2 regions of the Enterobacter nematophilus genome follow, and region 1 is predicted to be linked to the other one. Evidence: riboswitches for the same ligand, from Rfam matches in the RefSeq annotation. Region 1 holds a riboswitch; the other holds the start of a gene.
The links. A riboswitch is a leader RNA that binds a small molecule or an ion and turns the genes downstream of it on or off. The one in region 1 is predicted to bind thiamine pyrophosphate.

Region 1 (4,211 bases):
GCTTTGACGAATGGCGAGCAACGCCAAATTTCACCCCAGTGACCAGCTAACCCAGGAGGAAACCAGAATAATCGAGAAGAAAACCAAACTACCGCCGTCCACATCGTTAATGATCCCTGATGCGACATTTCAGATTCTGTTCAAAGAAGCAAAGCGCCGAAAAATGAGCGTAAGCGCACTACTTCTTGAAGAGTGTCAAAACCTGGCGGTTAAATATTCGAAAGCTGGCGCGTAACAACCACGTTTCAGCGTCAAAACCCAACCCACGAATGAGAAGCGGAGAAAACCAAATGAAGAGCATTCGTAACTTACTGAGCATACATAGGAGCAAACAACAATGGCAAAAACACTCGCCCAGATCCAGGCAGACCCAAAATACAAATACACCGACAAAGGTGGAAAAGTAAGAGATCGTACTCTCAACATTCCCCACTACTTCAAAGAAATACCATTTATCTATTCTCCACTTCTTGAAAAAGGAAGGGTAAAGTTCAGCGCCAGGATGCAAAAGTTATATTGCTACGTAGCAGACTGGGAGAGATCCGGCGGTGTTTGTTACGAAGAGCAATCCGAGCTTGCAAAGGTTTGTGATTTATCTCGACCAAAGACAAACGACCTGATCGAATTGATGGAATCCATCGGATTATTATCAGTAACCAAAATCGAAGGACGACGTAATTTAGAGTTACGAGCACTTCCGCTAACTGATGCGCACATTACCCCACCAGAAGCACTGACAGTTCAGCCTGATATTATTTCTGATGTAGTGCCACACCAGCCAGCGCCTGAAATTGCGAAGACCGCAGCAACCCAAGAAGACACACCAGCGATAACGCCTCAAAGAATTCGTATTTCTGACGCAGTGAAATATCTGTTTGAAAATCTGTCACTACGACGAGAGGACGAGAGCTTTTATTCCTGGTCAGCACGAGTGCTTCAACGAATCGGAATAGATCATTCAATGGGAACTGAGCAACTATTTCAGGAAACACACCCGTATGAATACACCCAGATTGAACAATCAACGATACCATTTTAACCAAGAGGATTATGATTACCCCGCTCTACATTTTCTTATTCTTTCGCGCTGTTTGGTACATTACCAGCCGCATCCAAAAAAAAAGAACACTTAGGAACTACACTGACGAAACTCTTCAGTGACGTTTTCTACGCGAGTCGTTTTTAGAAGCACGTTTAGATATTCAACAAGTTTTGTCATACAGATATGGGGTACAAACTGAGGTACAAGGTGGGGTACAGCGTGAAGAAGCGATGACTGAAAGGGCTGGCTTGCAACAGCAAGCAACTTGCCCTAAGCTGGCAAAAAGTATAGAGATTCAATCTTCATGACTCGGGGTGCCCCATCGCTGATGGGCTGAGAAATACCCGTATTACCTGATCTGGATAATGCCAGCGTAGGGAAGTCAGATGCCTTCCCGGTCATCGCTTCTTCACGCAAGGCAGGAGCGAACCTATGCAGCCTGACCTGCTCGATTTACACGTTTTACACCACTTCCGAACCCGTTCTCCGCTGACCCATTGTATGACCAACGATGTCGTACAGACCTTTACGGCTAACGTTTTGCTGGCGCTTGGCGCATCCCCTGCAATGGTGATTGAGGCCGAAGAGGCTGAACAGTTCGCCGCCGTCGCTGATGCGCTGCTGATTAACGTCGGCACGTTGACCTCTCCGCGGGCGCAGTCGATGCGTCGGGCGATTGAAAGCGCGGTGGCGGCAGGCAAACCCTGGACGCTGGACCCGGTTGCGGTGGGCGCCCTGACGTTCCGTACCCGTTTTTGCCATCAAATCCTGGCCCTGAACCCGGCCGCCATTCGCGGCAACGCCTCCGAAATCCTGGCCCTTGCCGGAATGAGCGCGGGCGGGCGCGGCGTTGATACCACCGACACCGCCGCCAGCGCGTTGCCTGCCGCTCAGGCGCTGGCCCGCCAGACCCATGCCATTGTGGTCGTCACCGGCGAGGTGGACTACATCACCGACGGAGAGCGGACCCGAACGGTCACGGGCGGAGACCTGTTAATGACGCGCGTGGTGGGAACCGGATGCGCGCTCTCTGCCGTTGTGGCGGCAAGCTGCTCGCTGCCGGGCGACCGGCTGGATAACGTTGCCGCCGCCTGCGGATGGATGAAGCGAGCCGGAACGGTGGCCGTTGCGCAGTCACAAGGGCCAGGCAGTTTTGCCAGCGCGTTCCTGGATGCGCTCTATACGCTGGAGGAGCAGGCATGAAACGGATTAACGCTCTCACCATAGCCGGTACCGACCCCAGCGGCGGGGCGGGCATCCAGGCCGATCTGAAAACCTTCTCGGCCCTTGGCGCGTACGGCTGCTCGGTGATTACCGCGCTGGTGGCGCAAAACACGCGCGGCGTGCAGTCGGTCTACCGCATCGAGCCGGATTTTGTTGCCGCGCAGCTGGATTCGGTGTTCAGCGACGTGCGTATTGATACCACCAAGATCGGCATGCTGGCCGAAACGGACATTGTGGAAGCGGTGGCCGAGCGGCTTAAGCGCTATCAGGTGCAAAACGTGGTGCTGGATACCGTCATGCTGGCAAAAAGCGGCGATCCGCTGCTCTCCGCCTCCGCCGTTGAGACGCTGCGCAGTAAGCTGCTGCCGCAGGTGGCGCTTATCACGCCCAATCTGCCGGAAGCCGCCGCGCTGTTAGGCACGTCGCACGCGCAAACTGAACGGGAAATGAAAGAGCAGGGGAACGCGCTGCTGGCGATGGGGTGCGGGGCGGTGCTGATGAAAGGCGGCCACCTGGATGACGCTGAAAGCCCGGACTGGCTCTTTACCCGCGACGGCGAGCAGCGTTTTACGGCTCCGCGCGTGCAGACCAAAAACACCCACGGCACGGGGTGCACCCTCTCCGCCGCGCTGGCGGCGCTGCGCCCGCGGCATGACGGCTGGGCTGAGACGGTGCGAGAAGCGAAAATCTGGCTCTCGGCGGCGCTGGCAAAAGCCGATACTCTGGAAGTCGGTCACGGTATTGGGCCGGTTCATCATTTTCATGCGTGGTGGTAACCCAGTATACTGGCAGGAAACACCACGCCTGAGAAAACAGAGATGGAACAAGCGCATACCCGGTTAATCGCTCAACTGACTGAACGGATCGCCGCGCCTGACAACACGCCGCTGTACCTGAAATTTGCCGAAACGGTAAAAAATGCGGTGCGCAGCGGCGTGCTGGAGCACGGGAACATTTTGCCCGGCGAGCGCGATCTGAGCCAGTTAACGGGGGTGTCGCGGATCACCGTGCGCAAAGCGATGCAGGCGCTGGAAGCCGAGGGTGTTGTCACGCGAGCCCGGGGTTACGGCACGCAAATTAACAATATCTTCGAATACTCGCTCAAGGAAGCGCGCGGGTTCTCTCAGCAGGTGGTGCTGCGCGGTAAAACGCCAAACACGCTGTGGGTCAACAAGCGCGTGGTGAAATGCCCGGAAGAGGTGGCGGGCCACCTGTCGCTGGAGCCGAACAGCGACGTCTTTTTGCTGAAGCGTATTCGCTATGTTGATGACGATGCGGTGTCGATTGAAGAGTCCTGGGTGCCGGTCGGGCTCATTCCCGAACCGGATGCGATAGGGATTTCGCTGTACGACTACTTCCGCAGTCAGAATATCTTCCCGCAGCGCACCCGTTCACGGGTCAGCGCCCGCATGCCGGACAGCGAGTTTCAGGCGCACATTAAGATGGACGAAAAAATACCGGTGCTGGTGATCAAGCAGGTTGCGCTTGACCAGCAGCACCGGCCGATTGAGTACAGCATCAGCTACTGTCGCAGCGACCTATACGTCTTTGTGTGCGAGGAGTAATTCCTCAAGTGTGGGCGCGCAGTCCCCGCCGCGGTGGCTGACCACCCAGGACGCCACGGCATTCCCCAGCAGAACGGCATCCGCCAGTGACCATCCCGCCGCCAGCCCGGCAAGCGTGCCGCCCGCGTGGCTGTCGCCTGCGCCAATGGTGTCCACGACCGTGGCGGGAAACGCCGGAACAACGCCCGAGGCACCACCGTCATACCACGTAGCACCGTCTTTATCATGGCGCACTATCAGCGCGGCGCCGAAGCGCTGCTGCCACTCCACACCCAGGTTTTCAGCCTCAACCCCCAGCCTTTCAGCAGCGAGCTCCGCTTCCTGACGATTAAGCGACACGATCGGCCTGCAGGCCATAATCCGCGCCATCAGCGCGTCAG
Region 2 (4,211 bases), on a different contig from region 1:
AGGTCGGTTTCGTAACGTCCCACTGCATCAGTTCTTCCAATATTTTCAGCCGTTGCTCTGCACACTGGCGGGCCAGCCAGGACGATCCTTTTGTCGCTGAAAAGTACTGCTGATAAAACTGACGTGCGGTAGACCTCTTCATAATTTACCTCCTCACTTCATCGGGAAGAATTATTGGCTTAATATAGGGATTAATAAATTGCTGATTTTTTGTCAGGTGTTCCTCTTTTATGCCATCCGGTCGACTGCAACAACAATTCATCCGCCTGTGGCAGTGCTGCGAGGGTCAATCGCAGGAGACCACGCTTAACGAGCTGGCAGAACTCCTCAACTGCTCTCGCCGCCATATGCGCACGTTACTCAACACCATGCAGCAGCAAGGCTGGCTAAGCTGGGAGGCCGAGGCCGGACGCGGCAAGCGCTCACGCTTGACCTTCCTCTATACCGGTCTGGCGCTACAGCAGCAGCGGGCGGAGGATCTGCTGGAGCAGGACCGCATCGATCAGCTGGTGCAGCTGGTGGGCGACAAGGCCGCCGTGCGCCAGATGCTGGTCTCGCATCTGGGGCGCAGCTTTCGTCAGGGCCGCCACATTCTGCGGGTGCTCTACTATCGGCCGATGAAAAACCTGTTGCCCGGCACGGCATTGCGACGTTCTGAAACCCACATGGCCCGGCAGATATTCAGCGGTCTGACGAAAATAAATGAGGAAAATGGGGAACTGGAAGCGGATATCGCGCACCACTGGCAGCAGCTTTCCCCCCTGCACTGGCGTTTCTTTTTACGCCCGGGCATTCACTTCCACCATGGCCGCGAGCTGGAGATGAGTGACGTCATCGCCTCTCTGGAGCGCGCCCGCACGCTTCCGCTCTATTCGCACGTCTCGCGGCTCCACTCCCCCACGGCCTGGACGCTGGACATTGAACTGTCTCAGCCGGACAAATGGCTGCCGTGGCTGCTGGGCTATGTGCCCTCAATGATCCTGCCCGGCGAATGGCGATCGCTGAACAATTTTGCCAGCCTGCCGATTGGCACGGGCCCCTACGCCGTGTCGCGCAATAACAACAATCAGCTCAAGATCCGCGCCTTTGATGACTACTTTGGCTATCGGGCGCTGATCGACGAAGTGAACGTCTGGGTGTTACCGGATCTCAACGAAGAGCTGAGCGCCGGCCTGACGCTGGAGGGGCCCACAACAAGCGAAAAGGCGTTCGAAAGTCGCCTGGAGGAGGGCTGTTACTACCTGCTCTTTGACAGCCGCAGCCACCGCGGAGCAAACCACGACGTCCGCAGGTGGATCAGCCATGTTCTGGCCCCGGCGAACCTGATTTATCACGCCGAGGATCAATACCAGACCTGGTGGTTCCCGGCATATGGCCTGCTTCCGCGCTGGCACCATGCTCAGCCGGTGCGCAGTGAAAAACCCGCCGGGCTGGAGACCATTACCCTCAGCTACTATCGCGATCACATTGAGCACCGTTTTATCGCGAAGATCATGAGCAAGCTGCTGGCGGCCGAAGGCGTGACGCTGGCGATTCAGGAAGTCGATTACGATGAATGGCACCGCGGGGATGTCGTCAGCGATATCTGGCTCAACAGCGCCAACTTTACGCTGCCGCTGGATTTCTCGCTCTTTTCTCACCTGTACGAAGTGCCCCTCATTCAGCACTGTATCAAGCGGGACTGGCAGCAGGACGCCGCGAAGTGGCGGGCAGGCGAAATGGATCTGGCCGCGTGGTGCCAGGAGCTCCTGGCCGGACAGACGATCGTACCGTTGATCCACCACTGGCTGCTGATCCAGGGACAGCGCAGCATGCGCGGCCTGCGGATGAACACCCTGGGCTGGTTTGATTTTAAATCCGCCTGGTTTGCGCCGCCGGAGCCATAACGCTTTCGTAATATTCACCAAATCATTACAATAGCGCCGTTCTCAACGGGGTGCTGCATCACAGATGTGCGCTGAGATAATACCCGTCGAACCTGATCCGGATAACGCCGGCGAAGGGATTTGAGGCTGTCGCTCAAAATCCTTTGCCACTCAACCCTGAGGTGCAAAGTGTTAAAAAACGTTCTTCCCCTGCTGGCGCTGTTTGCGCTGCCTGCTTTCGCGAAACCCGTCCTGACGGTCTACACCTACGACTCCTTCTCCGCCGACTGGGGCCCTGGCCCGGTGATGAAAAAAGCCTTTGAAGCCGACTGCGACTGCGAACTGAAGTTCGTGGCGCTGGAAGATGGCGTATCGCTCCTCAACCGTCTGCGCATGGAAGGGAAAAACAGCAAGGCCGACGTGGTGCTTGGGCTGGATAACAACCTGCTGGAAGCCGCGACGCAAACCAAACTGTTTGCCAAAAGCGGCGTGGCGGCAGATGCCGTCAACGTGCCGGGCGGCTGGAAAAATGACACCTTCGTGCCGTTCGACTACGGCTACTTTGCTTTTGTTTACGACAAAAATAAGCTGAAAAACCCGCCGAAAAGCCTGAAAGAGCTGGTGGAAAGCGACCAGAAGTGGCGCGTGATTTACGAAGATCCGCGCACCAGCACGCCGGGCCTGGGCCTGCTGCTGTGGATGCAGAAAGTCTATGGGGATAACGCGCCGGAAGCGTGGCAGAAGCTAGCCGCTAAAACCGTCACCGTCACCAAAGGCTGGAGCGAAGCCTACGGCCTGTTCCTGAAAGGGGAAAGCGACCTGGTGCTGAGCTACACCACCTCTCCGGCCTACCACATTATCGCCGAGAAGAAAGACAACTACGCCGCCGCGAATTTTGCTGAAGGGCACTATCTGCAGGTGGAAGTGGCGGCCCGCACCGCCGCCAGCAAACAGCCTGAACTGGCGGAGAAGTTCCTGAAATTTATGGTTTCACCGGCGTTCCAGAACGCCATTCCAGCGGGCAACTGGATGTATCCGGTCACCAACGTTGCGCTACCGGCAGGCTTCGAGCTGTTGACCAAGCCAACAACCTCGCTGGAATTTACGCCGCAGCAGGTCGCCGCGCAGCGTGCAGCATGGGTAAGTGAATGGCAACGCGCCGTCAGCCGTTAATTCCCGGCTGGTTAATCCCCGGCCTGCTCGCCGCCATGCTGATGGTGGTGGTCAGCCTGGGGGCATTTCTTGCACTGTGGTTTAACGCGCCAGAGAGCGACCTGCTCGCGCTCTGGCACGACAGCTATCTCTGGCACGTTATCCTGTTCTCCTTCTGGCAGGCGTTTCTTTCTGCGCTGCTGTCTGCGATCCCGGCCATTTTCCTCGCGCGGGCGCTATACCGACGGCGTTTTCCCGGCAGGCAGGCTCTGCTTCGCCTGTGCGCTATGACGCTGATCCTGCCGGTTCTGGTGGCCGTTTTTGGCATCCTGAGCGTCTACGGTCGTCAGGGCTGGCTGGCCTCGCTCTTCGCATCTTTGGGGCTGGAGTGGACCTTCTCTCCCTACGGGCTGAAGGGCATTCTGCTGGCACACATTTTCTTCAATATGCCGATGGCGACGCGCCTCTTTTTGCAGGCGCTGGAGAACATACCCGGCGAGCAGCGCCAGATTGCCGCCCAGCTCGGCATGCGCGGCTGGTCGTTCTTCCGCTTTGTCGAATGGCCGTGGCTGCGACGCCAGATTGCCCCTGTTGCCGCGCTGATCTTTATGCTCTGCTTCGCCAGCTTTGCCACCGTGCTTTCGCTCGGCGGCGGACCGCAGGCTACCACCATTGAGCTGGCGATCTATCAGGCCTTAAGCTACGACTACGATCCGGGCCGCGCCGCGCTGCTGGCGATGGTGCAGATGGCGTGCTGCCTGGCGCTGGTGCTGTTGAGCCAGCGTCTGAGCAAAGCCATTCCCGCTGGCAGTAATCAAATCACCGGCTGGCGCGATCCGCAGGACAGCCTGCACAGCCGCATCTCGGATTTTATACTGATCGCGCTGGCGCTGCTGCTACTGCTGCCGCCGCTGCTGGCCGTCATCGTTGATGGTTTAAACCTTAATCTTATGTCCGTCCTGCAACAGCCCGTCCTGTGGCAAGCGACGTGGACCTCGCTACACATCGCGCTGGCAGCCGGGCTGGTCTGTGTGATCCTGACCATGATGCTGTTGTGGAGCAGCCGCGAGCTCTACGCGCGTCATGCTCGTAAAGCCGGACAAGCGCTGGAGCTGACGGGCATGCTGATTCTGGCGATGCCGGGTATTGTGCTGGCGACCGGTTTCTTTTTGCTGTTTAACAGCACCATCGGCC

Region 2: another riboswitch for thiamine pyrophosphate. It lies ahead of thiB (thiamine ABC transporter substrate binding subunit); the one in region 1 lies ahead of thiM (hydroxyethylthiazole kinase).

The regions. Positions count from the first base shown of each region.
Region 1 covers NZ_JAPKNE010000002.1:251,051-255,261, forward strand. Annotated here, with positions in the region: gene OSH03_RS07885 (hypothetical protein) at 338-1,039, shown strand; TPP riboswitch at 1,343-1,439, shown strand; gene thiM (hydroxyethylthiazole kinase) at 1,475-2,245, shown strand; gene thiD (bifunctional hydroxymethylpyrimidine kinase/phosphomethylpyrimidine kinase) at 2,242-3,042, shown strand; gene OSH03_RS07900 (GntR family transcriptional regulator) at 3,085-3,831, shown strand; gene OSH03_RS07905 (PfkB family carbohydrate kinase) at 3,805-4,211, opposite strand, start outside.
Region 2 covers NZ_JAPKNE010000004.1:158,916-163,126, forward strand. Annotated here, with positions in the region: gene sgrT (glucose uptake inhibitor SgrT) at 1-142, opposite strand, end outside; gene sgrR (HTH-type transcriptional regulator SgrR) at 231-1,886, shown strand; TPP riboswitch at 1,923-2,023, shown strand; gene thiB (thiamine ABC transporter substrate binding subunit) at 2,055-3,038, shown strand; gene thiP (thiamine/thiamine pyrophosphate ABC transporter permease ThiP) at 3,014-4,211, shown strand, end outside.